Regions from separate parts of the Ideonella lacteola genome, predicted to be linked through region 2. Evidence: predicted binding sites of a transcription regulator. Region 2 holds the regulator's gene; the other holds the start of a gene.
The links. The regulator HrcA, encoded in region 2, represses chaperone genes, less so after heat shock. The targets are predictions, from matches to a motif close to TTAGCACTCNNNNNNNNNGAGTGCTAA.

Region 1: a site for HrcA is predicted at 7,699-7,725, ahead of groES (co-chaperone GroES). Genes of this name have one in related genera too.

Annotation. Positions count from the first base shown of each region.
Region 1 covers NZ_JBBUTG010000007.1:201,031-211,056, reverse strand. The annotation lists gene AACH06_RS14355 (acetyl/propionyl/methylcrotonyl-CoA carboxylase subunit alpha) at 1-512, shown strand, start outside; gene AACH06_RS14340 (hydroxymethylglutaryl-CoA lyase) at 521-1,426, shown strand; gene AACH06_RS14335 (metallophosphoesterase family protein) at 1,460-2,437, shown strand; gene AACH06_RS14330 (patatin-like phospholipase family protein) at 2,472-4,718, opposite strand; gene AACH06_RS14325 (hypothetical protein) at 4,752-4,898, opposite strand; gene AACH06_RS14320 (hypothetical protein) at 5,115-5,525, shown strand; gene groL (chaperonin GroEL) at 5,588-7,234, opposite strand; gene groES (co-chaperone GroES) at 7,289-7,579, opposite strand; gene AACH06_RS14305 (hypothetical protein) at 7,971-8,357, shown strand; gene AACH06_RS14300 (hypothetical protein) at 8,487-9,575, opposite strand; gene AACH06_RS14295 (phosphatase PAP2 family protein) at 9,687-10,026, opposite strand, start outside.
Region 2 covers NZ_JBBUTG010000006.1:173,058-183,083, forward strand. The annotation lists gene AACH06_RS12755 (LON peptidase substrate-binding domain-containing protein) at 1-17, opposite strand, end outside; gene rapZ (RNase adapter RapZ) at 14-955, opposite strand; gene recN (DNA repair protein RecN) at 952-2,691, opposite strand; gene AACH06_RS12770 (NAD kinase) at 2,780-3,652, opposite strand; gene hrcA (heat-inducible transcriptional repressor HrcA) at 3,745-4,767, shown strand; tRNA gene AACH06_RS12780 (tRNA-Ile) at 4,806-4,882, shown strand; gene AACH06_RS12785 (cupin domain-containing protein) at 5,000-5,347, shown strand; gene AACH06_RS12790 (hypothetical protein) at 5,385-5,666, opposite strand; gene AACH06_RS12795 (GDSL-type esterase/lipase family protein) at 5,774-6,733, opposite strand; gene AACH06_RS12800 (lmo0937 family membrane protein) at 6,730-6,879, opposite strand; gene AACH06_RS12805 (SMP-30/gluconolactonase/LRE family protein) at 7,014-7,940, opposite strand; gene araD (L-arabinonate dehydratase) at 7,953-9,674, opposite strand; gene AACH06_RS12815 (SDR family NAD(P)-dependent oxidoreductase) at 9,768-10,026, shown strand, end outside.

The DNA.
Region 1 (10,026 bases), on a different contig from region 2:
GGCGCATCCATGGCACCGCCCGCCGCCGTTTCGATCTGCAGCTGGGCGGCCAGCACCATGTGGCCACGCTGGAGCGCCTGCATGACGGCGCGCTCCGCCTGGCGATCGGCGGCGAACAGTGGCCGCTGGTCACCCGTTCGCTGGGCGACGATCGGTACGACGTGGTGATCGGTGGCGAGCGCCACACGCTGACGGTGTACCTGGTCGGCGAGCGCGTGGCGGTGTACGGCGCCCATGGCTCACAGGAGCTGCAGGAGATCGACCCCATCGCCCATGCGGGCGAGGCGGCCGGTGGCGCAGGCCGGCTCACCGCACCGATGCCGGGCAAGGTGATCGCCATCCATGTGAAGCCGGGTGATCAGGTGACCGCCGGCCAAGCGCTGGCGGTGATGGAGGCGATGAAGATGGAGCACACCATCAGCGCACCGCGCGCCGGCGTGGTGACCGAGCTGCTGTACGCCGTGGGCGACCAGGTCGCCGAAGGCGGCGAACTGCTGCGCCTGGCCGAGTGAGGACCCCGATGAACCTGCCCCGCCGCGTCAAGATCGTGGATGTCGGCCCGCGTGACGGCCTGCAAAACGAAAAGCAGCCGGTCGCCGCCGAACACAAGATCGCCCTCGTCCATGCGCTGCAGGCCGCCGGCCTGAAAGAGATCGAGATCACCAGCTTCGTCAGCCCCAAGTGGGTGCCGCAGATGGCCGACAACGCCGAGGTGATGGCCGGCATCCGCCGCCAGGCCGGCGTGCGCTATTCGGTGCTGACGCCCAACATGAAGGGCTACGAGGCTGCGGTGCTGACGCGGCCGGATGAGATCGTCGTGTTCGGCGCCGCGAGCGAAGCCTTCAGCCAGAAGAACATCAACTGCTCGATCGCCGAATCCATCGAACGTTTCGCGCCGGTGACCGAAGCGGCGCGCGCCGCCGGCCTCAAGGTGCGAGGCGCCATCTCGTGCGCGGTGGGCTGCCCGTACGAGGGTGAAATTGCGCCCGAGCGGGTCGAACTCGTCGCTCGGCTGATGAAAGAAATCGGCGTGCAGCACGTGGGCGTGGCCGACACCATCGGCGTGGGCACGCCCCGCAAGGTGCAGCGCGCCCTCGAAGCGGCGCTGAAGCACTATCCGCTCGACGAGGTCAGCGGGCACTACCACGACACCTACGGCCAGGCCCTGTCGAACGTGTACGCCAGCCTGGAACTGGGCATCGCGAGCTTCGACACCAGCGTGTCGGGCCTGGGCGGCTGCCCCTACGCCAAAGGCGCGACGGGCAATGTGGCCACCGAAGACGTGGTCTACCTGCTGCACGGGTTGGGCATCGACACCGGCATCGATCTGGATGCGCTCATCGACGCTGGCGTGGCCATTCGCGCCGCACTGGGCCAGACGACCGGTTCGCGCGTGGCCCGCGCGATGCTGGCCAAGCGGGGCTGACGCGACATGCGTGCGGCCGGGTGGTGTGGTGTCGTGGCCTGGTTGCTCGCGGGCTGTGCGGCCCCGGCGATTCAGCCGGCGCAGGGGGAGGGGCGCTTCAGCTTCGCGCTGTGGGGCGACATGCCGTACAAGCGCAACGGCGATGACCCCGGCCTGAAGGCGACGATCGACAGCCTCAACGCCGCCGACATCGCTTTCTCGATCCACGACGGCGACATCAAGGACGGTGGCTCGCGCTGCGATGACGCGGTCTACACCGACGCGCTGGCCTTGTTCAATCGCCTGAAGGCGCCGGCCTTCTACACGCCGGGCGACAACGAGTGGACCGACTGCCACCGCCTGAGCAACGGGGGCTACAACAACCTCGAACGGCTCGATCACCTGCGCCGGGTGATGTTCGGGCAACCCACCAGCCTGGGCGAACGCACCATGCCGGTCATCCAGCAAGCCGCGCCCTACGTGGAGAACCTGCGCTTCGAGAAAGGCGGCGTGGTCTTCGCCACCTTCAACATCCCCGGCAGCAACAACAACCGCGTGGCCGACGCGCAAGAGTGCAGCTTCAAGAGCGCCCGCGGTCCGGCCGAGTGCGAGGCGGACAACGCTGAATACGAGGCGCGAGACCAGGCCAACATTCGGTGGCTGCACGAGGCTTTCGCGGTGGCACGCCAGCAGGGCGCGCGAGGCGTGGTCACGGTGTTCCAGGCCGACCCCGGGTTCGATCTGCCCGAGACGACCGAGGTCGATGAGTCGCGCTCACCGATCTATACCGGCTATCGACGCTTCATGGACGCCCTGGTGGCCGAGACACAGGCGTTTCGCGGACAGGTGCTGCTGGTGCACGGCGACATGCACTTCTACAAGGTCGACATGCCGATCTATCTCGGTCGCCGGCAACTGACCCACCTGACGCGCATCGAAACCTTCGGCAGCCCATCGCTGCACTGGGTGAAGGTGACGATCGATCCGTCGCTGCCCACGTTGTTCGACATCGAGCCCGTCATCGTCTACTGACGATGGGGCGGTTTCGCCGCACCGGCTTTGCCGGTCAGGGCCGGCCGATCATCAACGCCAGGCCGGCTTCGCCTTGCGGTGCCCACGTCAGGCCCAGGTACATCGGGCCGATGCCGGTGTCGGCCCCAAGGTAAAGGCTGCCGCCGGCTCGCAGATCGCCCAGTGAGATGCGGCGCCGGCTGGCCCAGGCGTTGCCCGCCTCGATCGACGCGCCGATGAAGAAGCCCCGCGCGAAGACCGGCGGCTCGGCCAGGCGCATGTACCAGTTGGCCCGCCCGAAGACCACGGCATTGCCCGCCAGTTGGTTCGGGCGATAGCCCGACAGCCGCTGGAAGCCGCCCAGGGCGTATTGCCCCACGATCGCATCGGCCCGCGCGTCGGACATCTCCACCAGGCCGAACAGGTTCACGGTGTGGGCGCCCCAGGTGTAGGCGCCGGTCACCTGGCCCTCGACGCGTGACAAGCCCTGGTCGCCTTCGTGATGGCGGCGTCCAATCTGCACCTCGCCCAACGCTCGGTAGCCGAACTGCGGGAAGTTCGCGTAGTCGAGCTGGTCGATCACGACGCGGCCGCGGAGCGCGGTCTCGTTCCAGGTCTCGGCGCTGGTGGGGCCGTCGTAGCCGGCCGACAGCAGCGTCGGCTCGCTGCGGCCGATCTGGTGCGTCAACCCGAGACGCAACTCGCCCAGGCGTCCCCAGGGCTGGCCGATGTCCACCCCCACTCGGCCGGTGGTGCGCCGCAGCTGTCCGATTTCTTCGCCGGCATCGGCCTCGTACAGCGACAGCACACGGCGTTCGGCTTGGCCCCAGCCCGCCACGAACCAGTCGTTCCACAGACCGATCGTCCAGTTCAGCGGGTGGTAGATCTCGCTGAAGACTTGCGGCACTTCGCCGATCTGCAGGCGATTGCGCCACTCGGTGCCACTGGGCGTGAGCCAGTGCCGGTTGTGGCTCATCTTGATGTTGAACGCGCTGTGGCCGCCGAAGTCGGTGGACAGGTCGAGCCCGATGCTGAGGTAATTGGGCCCCCAGGGCTTGTCTTCGAGATCGAAGACGATGCCGGTGGCGCCGCTGGTGGTGTCGACCAGCCGGTAGTCCGAGCGGACGTAGTCGCCGCTGGCGGCCAGCTGTCGCGCATCGCGCGCCGCCTTTTCGGGGTCGAACGGCTGGCCCGGCTGGGACAGCAACTGGCCCTCGAAGCGCGCCGGGTTGGTCACACTCGTGCCTTCGAAGGCGACGAACGCGAGCTGGGGCGTGGGCACGTTGCCGGTGTGGCGCTCGGCGCGCCAGGCCGTGTAGGCCTCGGCCGGCATCGCGATCTGGGCCAGGCGCGTCTGCTGGGTTTCGGCCCCTTCGACGCCGAGGCGAATGAAATCGGCTGCGCGATTGAAATCGCCTGAGGTCAGCTCACCGAGATCGGGCGCGATCAGCACGTCGCCGGTCAGCAAGGTGGCGAGGCTGCGCTTGACGTTCTGCTCGGTCAGGATGTTGATCATCTGCGACGTGAGCCCGAGGGCCGACGACAGGGTTTCGCGCCCTGCCAACGGCGTGCCGATGCTCACGGCGATGACGATGTCGGCGCCCATGGCCCGCGCCACATCCACCGGCACGTTGTTGACCAGGCCACCGTCGCCCAGCACATGGCCATCGACTTCCGTGGGGGGAAAGACGCCCGGCACGCTCATGCTCGAACGCAGCGCCATCGCCAGATCGCCTTCGCCGAGGATGACGGCGTCGCCCGTCTCCATGTTGGTCGCCACCGCACGAAACGGGATGGGCAACTGATCGAACTTCGTCACCGCACGCACCGGCAGGGTGAAGCGCCTGAGCAGCGTCTCCAGCCCGCGGCTCGACACCGCGCCCTGCGGCGCCCGGAACGAGCCCTCGTCGTCGATGCCCAATTCGATCGCGCTGGCGATCTCGAAGTCTTCTTCCTTCCGGCGCTGGGTGAGCTGCTGGCGGCTGACACGGGTGGCGAACAGCCTCACCCAATCGATGCGCTTGAGCTCGCGCTCGATGTCGTCAGCCTTCATGCCGCTGGCGTACAAGCCGCCGACGATCGCGCCCATCGACGTGCCCGCGATGACGTCGACCGGCACGTGCTCACGCTCCAGCACCTTCAGCACGCCGATGTGGGCCAAGCCCCGCGCACCGCCACCCGACAGCACCAGACCGATCCGTGGCCGGCCCAGTGGTGGCGGCACCTCAGCCGCAGGCTGGGCGAATGCGGCGGCGGCCGACGCGAGGCCGAGACAGAAGACAAGCAGGGGGCGCCATGGCATGGACGCGGATTGTCGCGCGGGTCGGTGAGGCGCTCAGACGCGCCGGGCGCGGGTCTCGCTCAGGCTGTCGCCGAAGACAGACGCATCGGGCGCGGCGTCGGCGTTGCTCCGCTCCATCTCCACCTCGAAGCTGAACTGCCCCCCCGGGCGATGGCCGTCAAGCAGTGAGAGGGTGGCCAACCCATGTCGACTTTCCAGAAGGCTTTGGGGGTAGTCGACAGTCTGGTCGGTCAGCGCCGGCAGTCCGAGCCCGGGATGACCAGGGGTGCTCCGCGATGCTCGATGTCTGGCCAGAGAAATTCAGGGCACGGTGTATCTGGGCGCGGACCCGTGGCTCTGTGGTGAACCGACGCCAACACATCGCATCGGCACATCACCTCAATCCCGGAGCCGTCCATGAAGAACTCTTCGACCCGTTTGTTCGCCGCCCTCGCTGCCGCCGCCGCACTCTCCGTGACGGCTCTGGGGGCTCAAGCCGCTACCTTGAAGATCAAGTGCGAGAAGCGGTCCGACCGCTCCAAGGCGTCGGTGGACGTCAGCGCGCTCGGGTGCTACTACTGCGGCGGCCAACCCGGAGATTGGTACACCACGGTGCTGACCTCCGGCGGCAACAGCGCGCAAAGCGCAGCCAAGCAGGAAGTCTTGAACGAAGTGGAATTCGACTTCGACAGCAACCCGCGAAACATTCGCCAGGGCGCGACCGCCATCTCTAAGGGGTTCATCGTCGACGGCACGGTCACCGCCACGCTGCTGGACGCCAGCGGCGCCACGGTGACGAGCGCCACGGCCACCTGCCGCGTGCGCTGAGCAAAGAAAAAGGGCCACCTCGCGGTGGCCCTTCCATTCGAGCAGGGATGCTCGGGCAGGACTTACATGTCCATGCCCATGCCGCCCATGCCGCCCATGCCGCCAGGCATGCCACCGGCGGGAGCCTCTTCCTTCGGCGCTTCGGCGACCATCGCTTCGGTGGTCAGCATCAGCGACGCGACGGACGCGGCGTTCTGCAGTGCGGTACGGGTCACCTTGGTCGGATCGAGAATGCCCATCTCGATCATGTCGCCGTAGGTGTCGTTGGCGGCGTTGAAGCCGTAGTTGCCCTTGCCGGCCAGCACCGCGTTCACGACGACGGAGGCTTCGCCACCGGCGTTGTAGACGATCTCGCGCAGCGGGGCTTCGATGGCCTTGAGCACCAGCTTGATACCAGCGTCTTGGTCGGCGTTGTCGCCCTTGATGGCGCCAGCGGCTTGACGGGCGCGCAGCAGCGCGACGCCACCACCAGCCACGATGCCTTCTTCAACGGCGGCACGGGTGGCGTGCAGCGCGTCTTCGACACGGGCCTTCTTTTCCTTCATCTCGACTTCGGTGGCGGCACCGACCTTGATGACGGCCACGCCGCCAGCCAGCTTGGCCACGCGCTCTTGCAGCTTCTCGCGGTCGTAGTCGCTGGTGGCTTCTTCGATCTGGATGCGGATCTGCTTGACGCGGGCTTCGATGTCCGCGGCAGCGCCGGCGCCGTCGATGATGGTGGTGTTTTCCTTCGCCACTTCGACGCGCTTGGCTTGGCCCAGATCGGCCAGCGTGACCTTCTCGAGCGACAGGCCCACTTCTTCAGCGATGACCTTGCCGCCCGTCAGGATGGCGATGTCTTCCAGCATGGCCTTGCGACGATCGCCGAAGCCCGGGGCCTTGACGGCGACGACCTTCAGGATGCCGCGAATCGTGTTGACCACCAGGGTGGCCAGCGCTTCGCCTTCGACTTCTTCAGCGATGATCAGCAGCGGGCGGCCCGACTTGGCCACTTGCTCCAGCGTTGGCAGCAGGTCGCGGATGTTGCTGATCTTCTTGTCGAACAGCAGCACGAACGGGTTGTCCAGCAGGGCAACTTGCTTTTCGGGCTGGTTGATGAAGTAGGGCGACAGGTAGCCGCGGTCGAACTGCATGCCTTCGACGACATCCAGCTCGTTGTTCAGGCTCTTGCCGTCTTCGACCGTGATGACGCCTTCCTTGCCGACCTTGTCCATCGCGTCGGCGATGATCTTGCCGATCGATTCGTCAGAGTTCGCCGAGATCGTGCCGACCTGAGCGATTTCCTTGCTGGTGGTCGTGGGCTTCGAGGCCTTCTTCAGCTCTTCCGTCAGGGCCACAACGGCCTTGTCGATGCCGCGCTTCAGGTCCATCGGGTTCATGCCGGCGGCCACGTACTTCATGCCTTCGCGCACGATGGCCTGGGCCAGCACGGTGGCGGTCGTGGTGCCGTCACCGGCGTTGTCGCTGGTCTTGGAAGCGACTTCCTTGACCATCTGGGCGCCCATGTTCTGGAGCTTGTCCTTCAGCTCGATTTCTTTGGCGACCGAGACACCGTCCTTGGTGACGGTCGGGGCGCCGAACGAGCGCTCGAGCACGACATTGCGGCCCTTGGGACCCAGCGTGACCTTGACCGCGTTGGCCAGGATGTTCACGCCTTCCACCATGCGGTGACGGGCGTCGGCGCCGAAGATGACGTCTTTTGCTGCCATGTTGATTTCTCCGAATTCAGTGTTGTGAGGTCAGTGCGAGAAGCGCCAAGCGGCTTACTTCTCCACCACGGCGAACAGGTCGTCTTCCTTCATGACCAGCAGCTCTTCGCCATCGACCTTGACGGTCTGGCCCGAGTACTTGCCGAAGAGGACGCGGTCACCGACCTTGATGTTCAGGGCCACGAAGTCGCCCTTGTCGTTGCGCTTGCCGGGGCCGACGGCCAGCACCTCACCCTGGTCGGGCTTCTCTGCGGCGTTGTCGGGGATGACGATGCCCGAGGCGGTCTTGGTTTCGTTTTCCAGGCGCTTGACGATCACGCGATCGTGCAACGGACGAAGCTTCATTGCATCTCCTTTGTGCATAGCAGTGAGACTTGGAGCGATATGCCAAGAAAGTTGGCACTCATTCACATTGGGCTCCCGCAGAGCGGTCACCCCAAAAGGGCTGCTCGTATCGCCGGCTGTTAGCACTCCGGCTGATCGAGTGCTAGCAACATTATAGGGACCATGTTTTGCGTTTCAAGAGTCCCTGAGCGGGTGTCTGCTTTGACGACGCGGCGACCTTGAGCACCATGTATGCGAGGTCATCAGGGTTTAAGTTGCACGTGATCTTGATGAAGCAGAGGATTTGCTGCTGGCTCATAAATGGTCGATCGAACTGGCTCGTGAGTAGTCATCGGAGCAGTCATCGATAGGCCGAGGCCGGGCGTGTGTCTGAACTAAGGGAGCTCATCACATGAGAACACTTGCTTGCATTGCGGCGGTCAGCTTGTCAACTTGCATGGCCGGCGTATCGGCCATTGCCGAGATCGTGGCGCCGGCGCCATCAGCGGCGGCCGGCTACACCCGCAAGGACGTCAATATCACTTACGTGGCCAAGCAGGACGGATTCGTTGTCGCGAAGCTCGTCGCGGGATCCCCCTGGCGTGGGGTGTACGCCACCGGCATCGTGGATGGAGAGCCGGTTGCAGAGGGTTCGGCGGCAGACAACTATCTCGACGGCGTCATCTCCACGTATCAGGACACATTCACCTTCCCAGTGAGGAAGTTCTCGACCTGGAGCGTGGCGTCTACGACAGGTGCGGGAGGGGTTGAGGTGAGATGGTTCCAGTTCGCAAAATAGCCGTTCGGTTCGAACGGCACCTCTTCAACGGACTCGCCAGGATGTCTATGTCCGATGGCATCTGTTGTCCGTCAAGTTGTGGCCGCGCCGGCAGTTCCAGCCTCGCGGCACCCGCGCGAGGCCCTTGACTCACTGCATGAACAGCGGCGAGAAGGAAAACACCCAAGGCGTGGCGGTATCCACACCGATGCGCACGGCGCGGATCTCGGGTGCGCCATACACCTGTAGGCGCATGACGTTGCCGCCCTTGAACTGTTGCTTGGCTTCGTCGGGGGTCAGGAACGGCCTATCGATCGTGAACTCGTGGTCGTCTCCGTGGATGAGCAGCACCGGTTTGCCAAACTGGGCGGACAGTTCCTGGATGGCCAACGCGATCAATCCGTAGGGGCCGGATCGGCCCCCGCGCACGGCGTGCCCCGTGCCCTGTCCCGGAGCAGGCATCTTGTCGAAGAATGACGCGTGCATGGCGAGAACGATGGCCTTGGCATCGGTCTTCGCCGCTTCGGCAAAGGTCTGCTGGATCCATTCGACGTTGGCCTGATTGCGCGCCACCGCCTCGGCCGCGGCCTCCGGGCTGGCGACCGACAGGCTGTTCATCGAGCCCACCACATGCACGGTGGCGAAGACCACGCTGTCTTTGGCCCAGCGCGCGTTCTCGACCATCTGGGGATGTCGCCGGGATGTCGCAGCCTGGCGCACCAGGGGGATGGTGGTTTGGCCCAAGCTGCGCGGCGTACTGAAATAGGTGCGCCGAATGCGCGCCAGGCTGTCCAGCGCCCACTTCCCTGGGCGAGTCGCACGGCTCGACAACTGCTTGAAATCGGCCAGCAGTTGCTCGTCGCCGGGGCGGGCCTTGCCTTCGTCGATGCGCTCGTCTGCGGCGATCACTTCGGGATCGATGCAGTCCGTCCACTCGTTGTCGCCCGGCGTGTAGATCAGTGGGTGCTCGTAGCGGGCAAACCAGCCGAGGATCTGACGGTGATCCTCGTCCAGGCAACTCGTTGCGCCCCATACATCGCCGATGTGGATGCTGAAGGCCGGCCGCTCTTGGTTGATGCGGTTGATCAGTGCCGAATAGACCGGGTAGTCGGCCTCGCCGTTGTAGGCCGTGTCGCCGAGCGCCACGAAACTGAAGGGCTCGGCATGGGCCACGCCAAGGGCGGAAAGACACAGCAGCAGCGCGCCCTGCGCGCGTCGCCATCCAGCCAGCATGCGCATGGCTTGCTCCTTGTTGGAAGATGAATCACGGAGCCAGCGCTCTGGCTCGATGGGGCCCAAGGCGACCGGCACCAGGACGCCGGGGCTCTGGGGGGCCACACAGGGGTGGCGTTAGATGCCATCTGAACGGCGCGGTCCGGCCAGCGCCAGCGCGCCCAACACCGCGCCGCCGGCCACGTCCAGCAAGTGATGTTGCCAGGTGGTGAGCGCTGAGAGGGCCACCACACCGGCCCAGGCGTGCACCCACACCCGGTGGCGCGGCAAGACGATGCTGCGCAGCAGTGACCACAGCACCACCAGCACGGCGATGTGCAGCGAGGGCGCCAGGTTGTGCGGCAGGTCGAAGCTGCCGAGCCAGCCGTAGGCCTGCGCCCAGATGCCTTCTAGCGCGGGGCGAGGCCGGCCCCACTGCAACGGCCAGCACCAGAAGCAGATGAAGGCGGCGATCTGC
Region 2 (10,026 bases):
AGGGCGGCGGTCGTCATGCGCGGCCATCCAGTTCGCGGTGACGGCGCAAGGTGGCCACGCGGCCTGAGAACCGCTTGGCGAGTTGTTCGACGAAATATACCGAGCGGTGCTGCCCACCAGTGCAGCCGATGCACACCGTCAGGTAGCTCCGTTGATCGTCTTCGAACGATGGCAGCCAGCGCCGCAAGAAGCTCTCGATCTGGGTGATCATCTCGCCCACCTCGGGCTGCTCCTGCAGGTAGGCGGCCACCGGCTCGTCACGGCCGGTGAGCGGCCGCAGCTCGCGGATGTAGAAGGGGTTGGGCAGCACCCGCACATCGAACACCATGTCCGCGTCGAGCGGAACACCGTACTTGAAGGCGAACGATTCGAAGACCAGGGTCAGGCGGCTGTCGGTCGCATTGACGAGCTCGCGCAGCCACAGCCGCAATTGCGCGGGCCGCAGCTGCGAGGTGTCGAGCACGGTCGAGCGGTCGTGCAGGTCGGCGAGCAGCGTTCGTTCGAGCTCGATGGCCTCGACCAGCGCGCGATGCGAATCGCCATCGTCGAGCGGGCTGCTCAAGGGGTGTGGCCGCCGCGTTTCCGAGAAGCGCTTGACCAGCGCGCCGGTGGTGGCATTGAGGAAGACGCTGCGCACGTCGACCCCCTCGGCGCGCAACTGATCGATCAGCGGCAACAGGTGGGGCAGCGAGCCGGCGGTGCGCACGTCAACAGCGATCGCCATCTTGCGCACGCCGTGGCTGCTCTCCACACGGATGAAGTCGCGCAGCAATTCGGGCGGCAGGTTGTCGACGCAGAAGTAGCCGGCGTCTTCCAGCGCGTGCAACGCCACCGATTTGCCCGAGCCTGAGATGCCGGTGACGACCACCACTTCGCGGCCTGCCACGCCGGTGTCGGTGAGCGGCTGCGTGGCGTCGGCCGGTGTGCCGGGCAAGGGCGGGGCGGGATCGTTCATGTCGAAGGCTTCGCGCGGGCCGCACGCGGCGTTTCATGCACGGCGCGCTGGATCAGCTCTTGCGCATGCGCCAGGCTCGTGCCGGACTGCCGATCGCCGCCCAGCATGCGGGCGACCTCGGCGACGCGCGCTTCCCCGTGCACCGGGGCGATCTGGCTGAGCGTCTGGCCCTTCTCGGTCGCCTTGGCGACCACGAAATGGCAGTCTGCGCAGGCAGCCACCTGGGGCAGATGTGTCACCGCCAGCACCTGCGCGCTTCGGCCGAGTTGTTTCATCAGCCGGCCGACCGAATCGGCGACCGTGCCGCCCACGCCCGAGTCGATCTCGTCGAAGATCAAGGTGGCCGGGCTCGATGCGGCGGCTGCGGCGCGCCGGTTGCCCGCTTGGCTGCTGGCCTGCCGCTGTTGTGCCGTCGTCACCGCGATGGCCAGCGCCAGGCGAGACAACTCGCCGCCCGACGCCACCTTGCCCAGGGTGCGCGGCGCGCTGCCGGCATGGCCCGCGACCAGGAACTCCACCGTTTCCAGGCCATAGGACTGCGGCTCATTGGCGGGCGTGAGCTCGACCTCGAAGCGCCCGCCAGCCATGCCGAGTTGCTGCATCGCCTCGGTCACCCGCTGCGCCAGCGGTTTGGCGGTTTTGTGCCGAGCGCTGCTGACTGACTTGGCCTCCTTCTGCCAGGCCGCGCGCGCCTCAGCGACACGTTGTTCCAGCCCGTCGAGGTCGGCCGCGTCATCCAGCGCCTTCAAATGGGTACGCCATTCGGCCAGCAGCGCGGCCAGCTCTTCCGGCGGGCGGCGGTAGCGGCGTGCCAGGCTCATCCAGGCCGACATGCGCTGGTCCACCTCGGCCAGCCGTGCCGGATCCAGCTCTGTGCGCGACAGGTAGGCGTTCAGCGTGTGCGCGGCATCCTCGAGTTGAGCTTGCGCGCCGTGCAGCACCTCGACCACCGGCGCCAAGCGCGTGTCGAACTCGGCCACGTCTTCCAGCGCGGCCAGCGCCCGCGCGACCAGGCGCGACGCGTTGTCGTCATCGTCGCCCGAGACGGAGCGCACGGCTTGGCTGGCGCCGTCGAGCAACGCCTGTGCGTGGGCCAGCCGCTGATGCTCGGCATTCAGCTCGGGCCATTCTTCATCGCCGGGCGAGAGCTTTTCCAGCTCGCCGATCTGCCACTGCAGGCGCTCGCGCTCGCTGGCCAGCTCGCCCTGCCGGGTGCGGGCCGATTCCAGCGCCAAGCTGGCCGCACGCCAATGGTCGTAGGCCTCGGCCATCGGCCGGATGTCGACGCCCGCCTGCTCATCGAGCAGCGCGCGAACCGAGGCGGGTCGTGTCAGGCCCTGCCAGGCGTGCTGGCCGTGGATGTCGATCAGGTGATCTGCCACCTCGCGAAGTTGCGCCACGGTGGCGGCACTGCCGTTGATGAAGCCGCGGCTGCCGCCCTTGGCATCGACGATGCGGCGAAGCAGCAAGGTGCTGTCGCCAGCGTCGAAGCCGGCTTCTTCCAGCCAGCCCGACAGCGACGGGGGCAGGTCAAAGGCTGCCGTGATTTCAGCGCGCGAAGCGCCCTCACGCACCACATGGGCTTCGGCGCGGGCACCCAGCGCCAGTTGCAGGGCGTCGATCAGGATCGACTTGCCCGCGCCGGTTTCGCCGGTCAACACCGAGAAGCCAGAGTCGAACTCGACGTCCAGCGCGCTGACGATGACAAAGTCCTTGAGAGTGAGGCTCTTGAGCATGGAAAACGCGAAAGTCAGAGGCCGCCGCGGCCTGGCGCGGCAAGGCGCGCGGGCAAGTGCCCGGCGCAGCACGACCCCAAGCTTGCCATCAAACGCCCTCGTACCAGCGCAGCTTGCGCCGCAATGTGGCGTAGTAGCTCCAACCGCGCGGGTGCAGGAAGCGCACCGTCTGCGCCGAGCGGCGCACCCGCACCTGGTCGCCGTGCAGCAGGCTGGCCAGCCGATGCATGTCGAAATTGGCGCTCGAATCGCGCCCGGCCACGATGGTGACCATCACGTCTTGCCCGTCGGGCAGCACGATGGGCCGGTTCGACAGGGTGTGCGACGCGATCGGCACCATCACCCAGCCGGCGATGGCGGGGTGCAGGATCGGCCCGCCGGCTGACAGCGCATAGGCGGTCGAACCAGTGGGCGAAGAGATGATCAGGCCATCGGCGCGGATGTTGGCGACGAATTCGTCGCCCACGTCGATGCGCAGCTCGACCATGCTGGCGGTGTTGCCCCGGCTGACGACCACGTCGTTGAGCGACAGGCCCTCGAAGATGATCTCGCCGTCGCGGCGCACATCGCCCTCGATCATCGCGCGGCGCTCTTCTTCGAAGTCGCCCTGCATCATCGGGCCGAGCGCCTCGGCCCAGTCGGAGGCGCGGATGTCGGTGATGAAGCCCAGGCGGCCCTGGTTGATGCCCACCAGCGGCAGATTGTGGGGTGCCAGCTCGCGGGCGATGCCCAGCATCGTGCCGTCGCCGCCCACCACCACGGCGATGTCGCAGCGCTGGCCCAGTTCGGCCGAGGTGTAGGCACCGTGATCGCTCCAGCCGGTGTTCAGTGCGGTTTCTCGCTCGACCGACACATCCAGCCCTTGCCCGATCAGGAACTCGGCAATGCTTTGCAGCATGGGCCGGATGCCTTGGGCCTGGTACTTGCCTATCAACGCAGCGTGGCGAAAGCGATGGGGCATGGCCCTGCAATGGTTCAAAAGGGTGCGAGGAATTACACCACAGGGGCTTTCACGCAAAGGATGGCCTTCGGGTGTGTCCTTACAATGAATTCATGCTCGACGAGCGTGCCAAATCCCTCTTGAAGACCCTGGTCGAACGCTACATCGCGGACGGACAGCCGGTCGGCTCGCGCACGCTGTCGAAGGCGTCGGGGCTGGAACTGTCCCCCGCGACCATCCGCAATGTGATGGCCGACCTGGAAGAACTGGGTCTGATCGTCAGCCCCCACACCTCGGCAGGCCGCATCCCCACACCGCGGGGCTATCGCTTGTTCGTCGACACGATGCTGACGACCCGGCCGATGGATTTGAGCCAGGCGCCGCCTGAGCTGGCTGCGGCCCGCGAACAACTGCACCCCGATCAGCCCCAACGCGTGATTGCGCAGGCGGCCCAGCTGCTGTCCAGCCTGTCGAGCTTTGTCGGCGTGGTCACCGCGCCCAAGAAGCAGAGCGTGTTCCGGCACATCGAATTTCTTCGCCTGGGTGAGAAGCGGGTGCTGGTGATCCTGGTCGCACCGGACGGCGACGTGCAGAACCGCGTCATCTTCACCGCGCACGATCCGTCGCAATCCGAGTTGGTCGAGGCGAGCAACTACCTCAATGCACACTACGCCGGCCTGACGATCGAAGAGGTTCGTGAAAGGTTGAAGGGCGAGATCGACGCGCTGCGTGGCGAAATCGCCGGTCTGATGCAGGCGGCCGTCCAGGTGGGCACGGAAGCCACCGAGAGCCAGGAACAGGTCATCGTCAGCGGAGAGCGCAACCTGCTGGGTGTGCAAGACTTTGGCGACCTGGGCTCGCTGCGCAAGCTGTTCGACCTGTTCGAGCAAAAAACGCAGTTGATGCGTCTGCTGGACACCTCCAGCCGCGCCGAAGGCGTGCGCATCTTCATCGGCGGTGAAAGCCGTGTCGTGCCCTACGAAGAGTTGTCCGTCGTGTCGGCCCCATACGAGGTAGATGGCCAAGTGGTAGGCACGCTCGGCGTCATCGGCCCGACGCGCATGGCCTACGACCGCATGATCCAGATCGTGGACATCACCTCCCGCCTGGTCGGCCACGCACTTTCGCAGCGCTGAGGGCTGGCCTCGCCAACCGCCTAGAATCGCCACCCTTCGGGCCGTTAGCTCAGTTGGTTAGAGCAGAGGACTCATAATCCTTTGGTCGCTGGTTCGAGCCCAGCACGGCCTACCAGATCTCCACGCGGGCCTCGCCGTCGCCTCACGGGTGGTTGTCCGCGTGATCGGCTACCGGGCTTGCCGATTGCCGTCAATGGCATCAGGCGCCCCATCCGATGAGGAGGACGAAGCGATGGCACTGCCCCATGCTCAATTGCTGGACGTGATCGGGGTCCGCCCGCTGGGGGCGGCCTTGGTGGATGCGTTCAGCACCAGCTTGATCAAGACAGAGCGGTTGCAACTGCTGCACTTGGTGTTGCCGGCGCGGCAGGACATGCCGGAGCACCATGTCGACGACGAGTGCTGCCTCCATTGCCTGGAGGGAGCGGTCGATGTGGTGATGCCCGGTGGCACCCGGCACCTGCAAGCCGGCGACTTGGTGGTGCTGCCGGCGAAGCAGCGGCATGCGTTGAGTGCCCGCCTCGATTCGGCACTGCTCGTCACGCTGATGCCGCGTCACGGCGACGCCACTGCGAACTGAGGCAGACCTGCCTCGGTGGCACAGGCCACCCAGGCGGTCAGCGGAACGACTCGGGGTCGAGCGTGCAGCGGGCGCCCACGAGCGTGGCGGCATCGCGGCCGTCGTTCGTTTGCGGCCATTCGCCGCGCGCTTCGAAAATCGCTGAACCTCGGGAGACGCACAGCTCCCGCGGGCTGGACAGGTCGACCTCGATGCCCTTGGGCGCCGGCCGCAACACGTAAGCCGCGAGCGCGGTGGCTTCAATCACCGCGAGCCCCGCGACGATCCACACCCACTTGCGCGAGGTGGGGCGTGACTTGTCGATGAAGAGCGTGCGCATGGACGGAAAACCATAGGGGGTACTGCAGGAGGGCCGGATTCTGCGGAGTGGGACACAGCCCGTAACTCCCTCGATCGGGGGAGGGGCCCTGGTATGGCTGCCTTGTTCTAGGGGAGTAGGCCGCCCGGGGCGGGCCCAGGGCTGGCGCGTGCCGGGGCCTGCTCCAACGTGGTGCCCGCCCTCCCGCGCAACGGGGCATTCGGCCAGCGTTCGATGGGGGGTGGGTGCTCCGCATGGCTCAGCGCCCGTTGCCGGCGGGCCGTCGCCGGGGGCATCGCCATCTGGCGGCTGAGCCACTGGTAGCAATAGCGGTAGCCGTGGCTGTTGGGATGAAAACCGTCACCCGCGAAGTATTGAGCCCGCTCTCGCACCAAGGCGAGGCGGTGTTCGCCATCATGAAAGCCGACGAACTCGGTGCCATGCTCCCGGGCGATTTGCGCAAACATGGCGCAGGCCTGTCGGGTGCGGCGGGAGATCCACCAACTGAAGGGCGGCCGGAACAATGGGGCCAGTCCCACGTCGCCCGGGCCGAGCCAGATCACGCGGCGCGCCACCCGGTGCAGCATCGGCAACAGTGTTTCGGCCGCCCGACGCATCGCGGCGAGATTCGGGCTGTGCAGGATGTCGTTGCCGCCCACATGCAGCAGCAGCACATCGAAACGGCTGGCGGCGTCAGGTGCCGACGGCAACTGTCGCAACTGCGCTGGCACGTCAGCCAATGTCGAGCCGGACACACTGAGGTTCACCACCTCAGCGCCCCGGTAGTCCGCGGCCAGCAGACCGGCGATCGACTGGGTGCCACAGTCGGCTCCGATGCCCACGCCCGTGCTGTCTCCCATCACCAGAACGCGGCGCTGAGCGCGCAGGGCCCGGTACTGGTACGGGCGTCGCAGACGCGTTGCCTCAGCGTCGCGGCGGGCGCGTTTGACGCGAAGGACCTGGTCGGTGCTCACCGCCGCGAGCGCCGCCAAGCCGCACCATGCGGCCAGTTGCAGGGCCACGCTCCACAGCGGCCGCTGGGGTGCGGGTGTGGTGCCGACACCCGGCCGATCGGCACCGCGGCTCACGGCACGCGCCGTCCCGTGACCAACTGGTAGATCAATACGATGATGGCGCCGACCAACAGCAGGTGGATCAGCCCGCCCGCGGTGAACGCGGTCAGTGAACCCACGATCCACAACGCCAGCAATATGGCAGCGATGGTGTACAGCATGGTGGCCCTCCGGCATTGACAACGATGTTGCCAAGGTAGCCGGTGCGGCCGGCCGGGGCCGTCAGCGGGCGGCGCTGATGCGTGTAGGACGCCGCCCCACCGCCACCTGCCGGTGCGCGAGGCGGGGTCGAACGTCAGCCGGCGAAGCGGTGGGCCGGGCGCCCGCGAGCCGTCGTTTCAACGGCGAACAGGCCGCCCGCCAAGGGTTGGCGGCGAAGCTGATCGTCGCTCAGGTCGAAGCGGGCGCTGGTGATGAACAGGGTGCGCAGATCGGGCCCACCGAAGGCGACGTTGGTGATGTGGTCGGTGGGCAGGGGCACCCTCAGCAGCTCGTCGGCCGTGATGGGGTCATGGCAAGTGACGCAGGCGGCGCCCCAGTGCGCGATCCACAGGCGGCCATCGGCGTCGGTGGTCATGCCGTCGGGGTAGCCGTCACCAGGGGCGAATCGCAGCCAGGGCCGCTGGCCGCTCAGCGTGCCGGTCTCGGGATCGACGTCGAACGCGTGGATCTGCTGGTTCGCCGTGTCGTTGAAGTACATCGTCTTCTGGTCGAGCGACCAGGTGGGGCCGTTCGTCACCGGGAACCGGGCATCGAAGGCGCGCGTGGCGCGGCCCGAAGCGTCGAAGCAGTAGAGCGCTCCGGTGGGCGCCTGGCAGGCGAAGTCCATCGTGCCGGCCCAGAATCGGCCAGCGACGTCGCACTTGCCGTCGTTGAAGCGGTTGCCTTCGCGCTCGGGCTCGGGCTCATGCAGGCGTTGCAGTGCGCCGGTGGCGGGGTCGAACAGCGCGAGCCCCCGGCGCAGCGTGACCGCCAGCCCGGCGCCCGTCGCCCGCTCCGCCACGGCGCTGATGGTTTCTTCGAACTGCCAGCTGTCGCGGGCATCGGTGAGGCCATCGGCAGCGCCCTTTCCCAGCTGCAGGCGATACAGCCGGTGCTCCAGGATGTCCACCCAGTACAGCGCCTGCTCGCGTTCCGACCAGCAGGTGCCCTCGCCCAGGGTGGCGCCGGCGGCCCACACGCAACGCGGTTCAGACAACAGGGCAGGGGCGGGCAGGCTCATGGCGGTCGGGGTTCAGTGGGAGTCGCGGGGCACCGGGGCACCGCTGCTGCCGACGAGGAAATCCAGGTCGGCGCCGAGGTGCGCTTGTTGCACGTGCTCGACATACAGCTTGTACCAGCCTCGCTGAGGCGGACCCGGCGGCGCCCATTGTGCGCGTCGCTGGGCCAGCTCCTCGTCACTCACTTCCAGGTGCAGGCGGCGCCCGGGCACGTCCAACTCGATCATGTCGCCATCACGCACGAGCGCCAGCGGGCCACCGGCTGCCGCCTCGGGCGAGGTGTGCAGCACCACCGTGCCGTAGGCGGTGCCACTCATGCGCGCGTCCGAGATGCGCACCATGTCAGTGATGCCTTTGCGCAGCACCTTGGGCGGCAGCGGCATGTTCCCCACTTCGGCCATGCCGGGGTAGCCACGCGGTCCGCAGTTCTTGAGCACCATCACGCAGTGCTCGTCGATGTCGAGCGACTCGTCGTCGATGCGGGCGTGGAAGTCTTCGATGTTGTCGAACACCACCGCGCGCCCTCGGTGCTTCAGCAGATGAGGCGAGGCGGCCGAGGGTTTGATCACGGCGCCGTCCGGGGCCAGGTTGCCGCGCAGCACCGCAATGCCGGCGGCGGGCTTGAACGGCTGGTCGTAGGTGCGGATGACCTGCTCGTTCCAGCAGCGGGCGCCTTCAATGTTCTGGCCGATGGTGCGGCCATTGACCGTCATCGCATCGCGGTGCAGCAGATGCTGGATGCGGTTCATCACCACGGGCACGCCGCCGGCATAGAAGAAGTCTTCCATCAGGTGCCGGCCCGAGGGCTGCAGGTCAACCAGGCAGGGCACTTCGGCGCCCAGGCGGTCCCAATCCTGCAGGTTCAGCTCGATGCCGATCCGGCCGGCCACAGCCAGCAGGTGGATCACCGCATTGGTCGAGCCGCCGATGGCGGCATTGGTGCGGATGGCGTTCTCGAAGGCTTGCCGCGTGAGGATCTTGGACATGCGCAGGTCTTCGCGCACCATCTCCACGATGCGCCGGCCGCTCATTTGCGCGAGCCGGTGCCGCCGGGCGTCCACCGCCGGGATGGCCGCGTTCTCAGGCAGCGCCATGCCCAGCGCCTCGACCATCGAGGCCATCGTGGAGGCGGTGCCCATCGTCATGCAGCTGCCTTTGGAGCGGTGCATGCAGCTTTCTGCCGCGGTGAAATCGGCCTGCGACATTTCGCCGGCGCGCACCGCCTCGCTCATCTGCCACACGCCCGTGCCCGAGCCGATGTCCTGGCCGCGGAACTTGCCATTGAGCATCGGCCCGCCCGAGATGCCGATCGTCGGCAAATCGCAGCTCGATGCACCCATCAGCAGCGCCGGCGTGGTCTTGTCACAGCCCATCAACAGCACCACCCCATCGATGGGGTTGCCGCGGATGGACTCTTCCACATCCATGCTCGCCAGGTTGCGAAACAACATCGCCGTCGGGCGCAGCTGCGTCTCGCCGAGGGACATCACCGGGAACTCCAGTGGGAAGCCGCCCGCTTCGTAGACGCCGCGCTTGACGAATTCCGCGAGTTCGCGGAAGTGCCCGTTGCAAGGCGTGAGCTCGCTCCAGGTGTTGCAGATGCCGATGATCGGCCGCCCGTCGAACATGTCCTCAGGGTAGCCCTGGCCTTTCATCCAACTGCGGTGGACGAAGCCGTCTCGGTCGGTTCGGCCGAACCAAGCCTGGCTTCGAAGGGCCGGCTTTTTGGTCGCCATGCGTGTCTCCTTGCTCTTGACGCGGCGGATGCTATCCCCGCACACTGATGCAAGAAAAATAGAAAAATCGCTCTCTTATATCTTCAAATCGATATGTCAAACCCATCACATCTCAGCCCGGGCCTGGCCCGATACCCCAGCCTGCAGGGTCGAAGCGTCTTCATCACCGGGGGTGGCAGCGGCATCGGCGCCGCCATGGTCCAGGCCTTTGCGGCGCAAGGCGCGCGCGTCGCCTTCGTCGATGTCGCCGAGGCGCCGAGCCGGGCGCTGGCCGAGGCGGTCGGCGCCAGCGGCCATCCCGCGCCGTGGTGGCGCCGCTGCGACGTGCGGGACATCGACGCGCTGCAGGCCG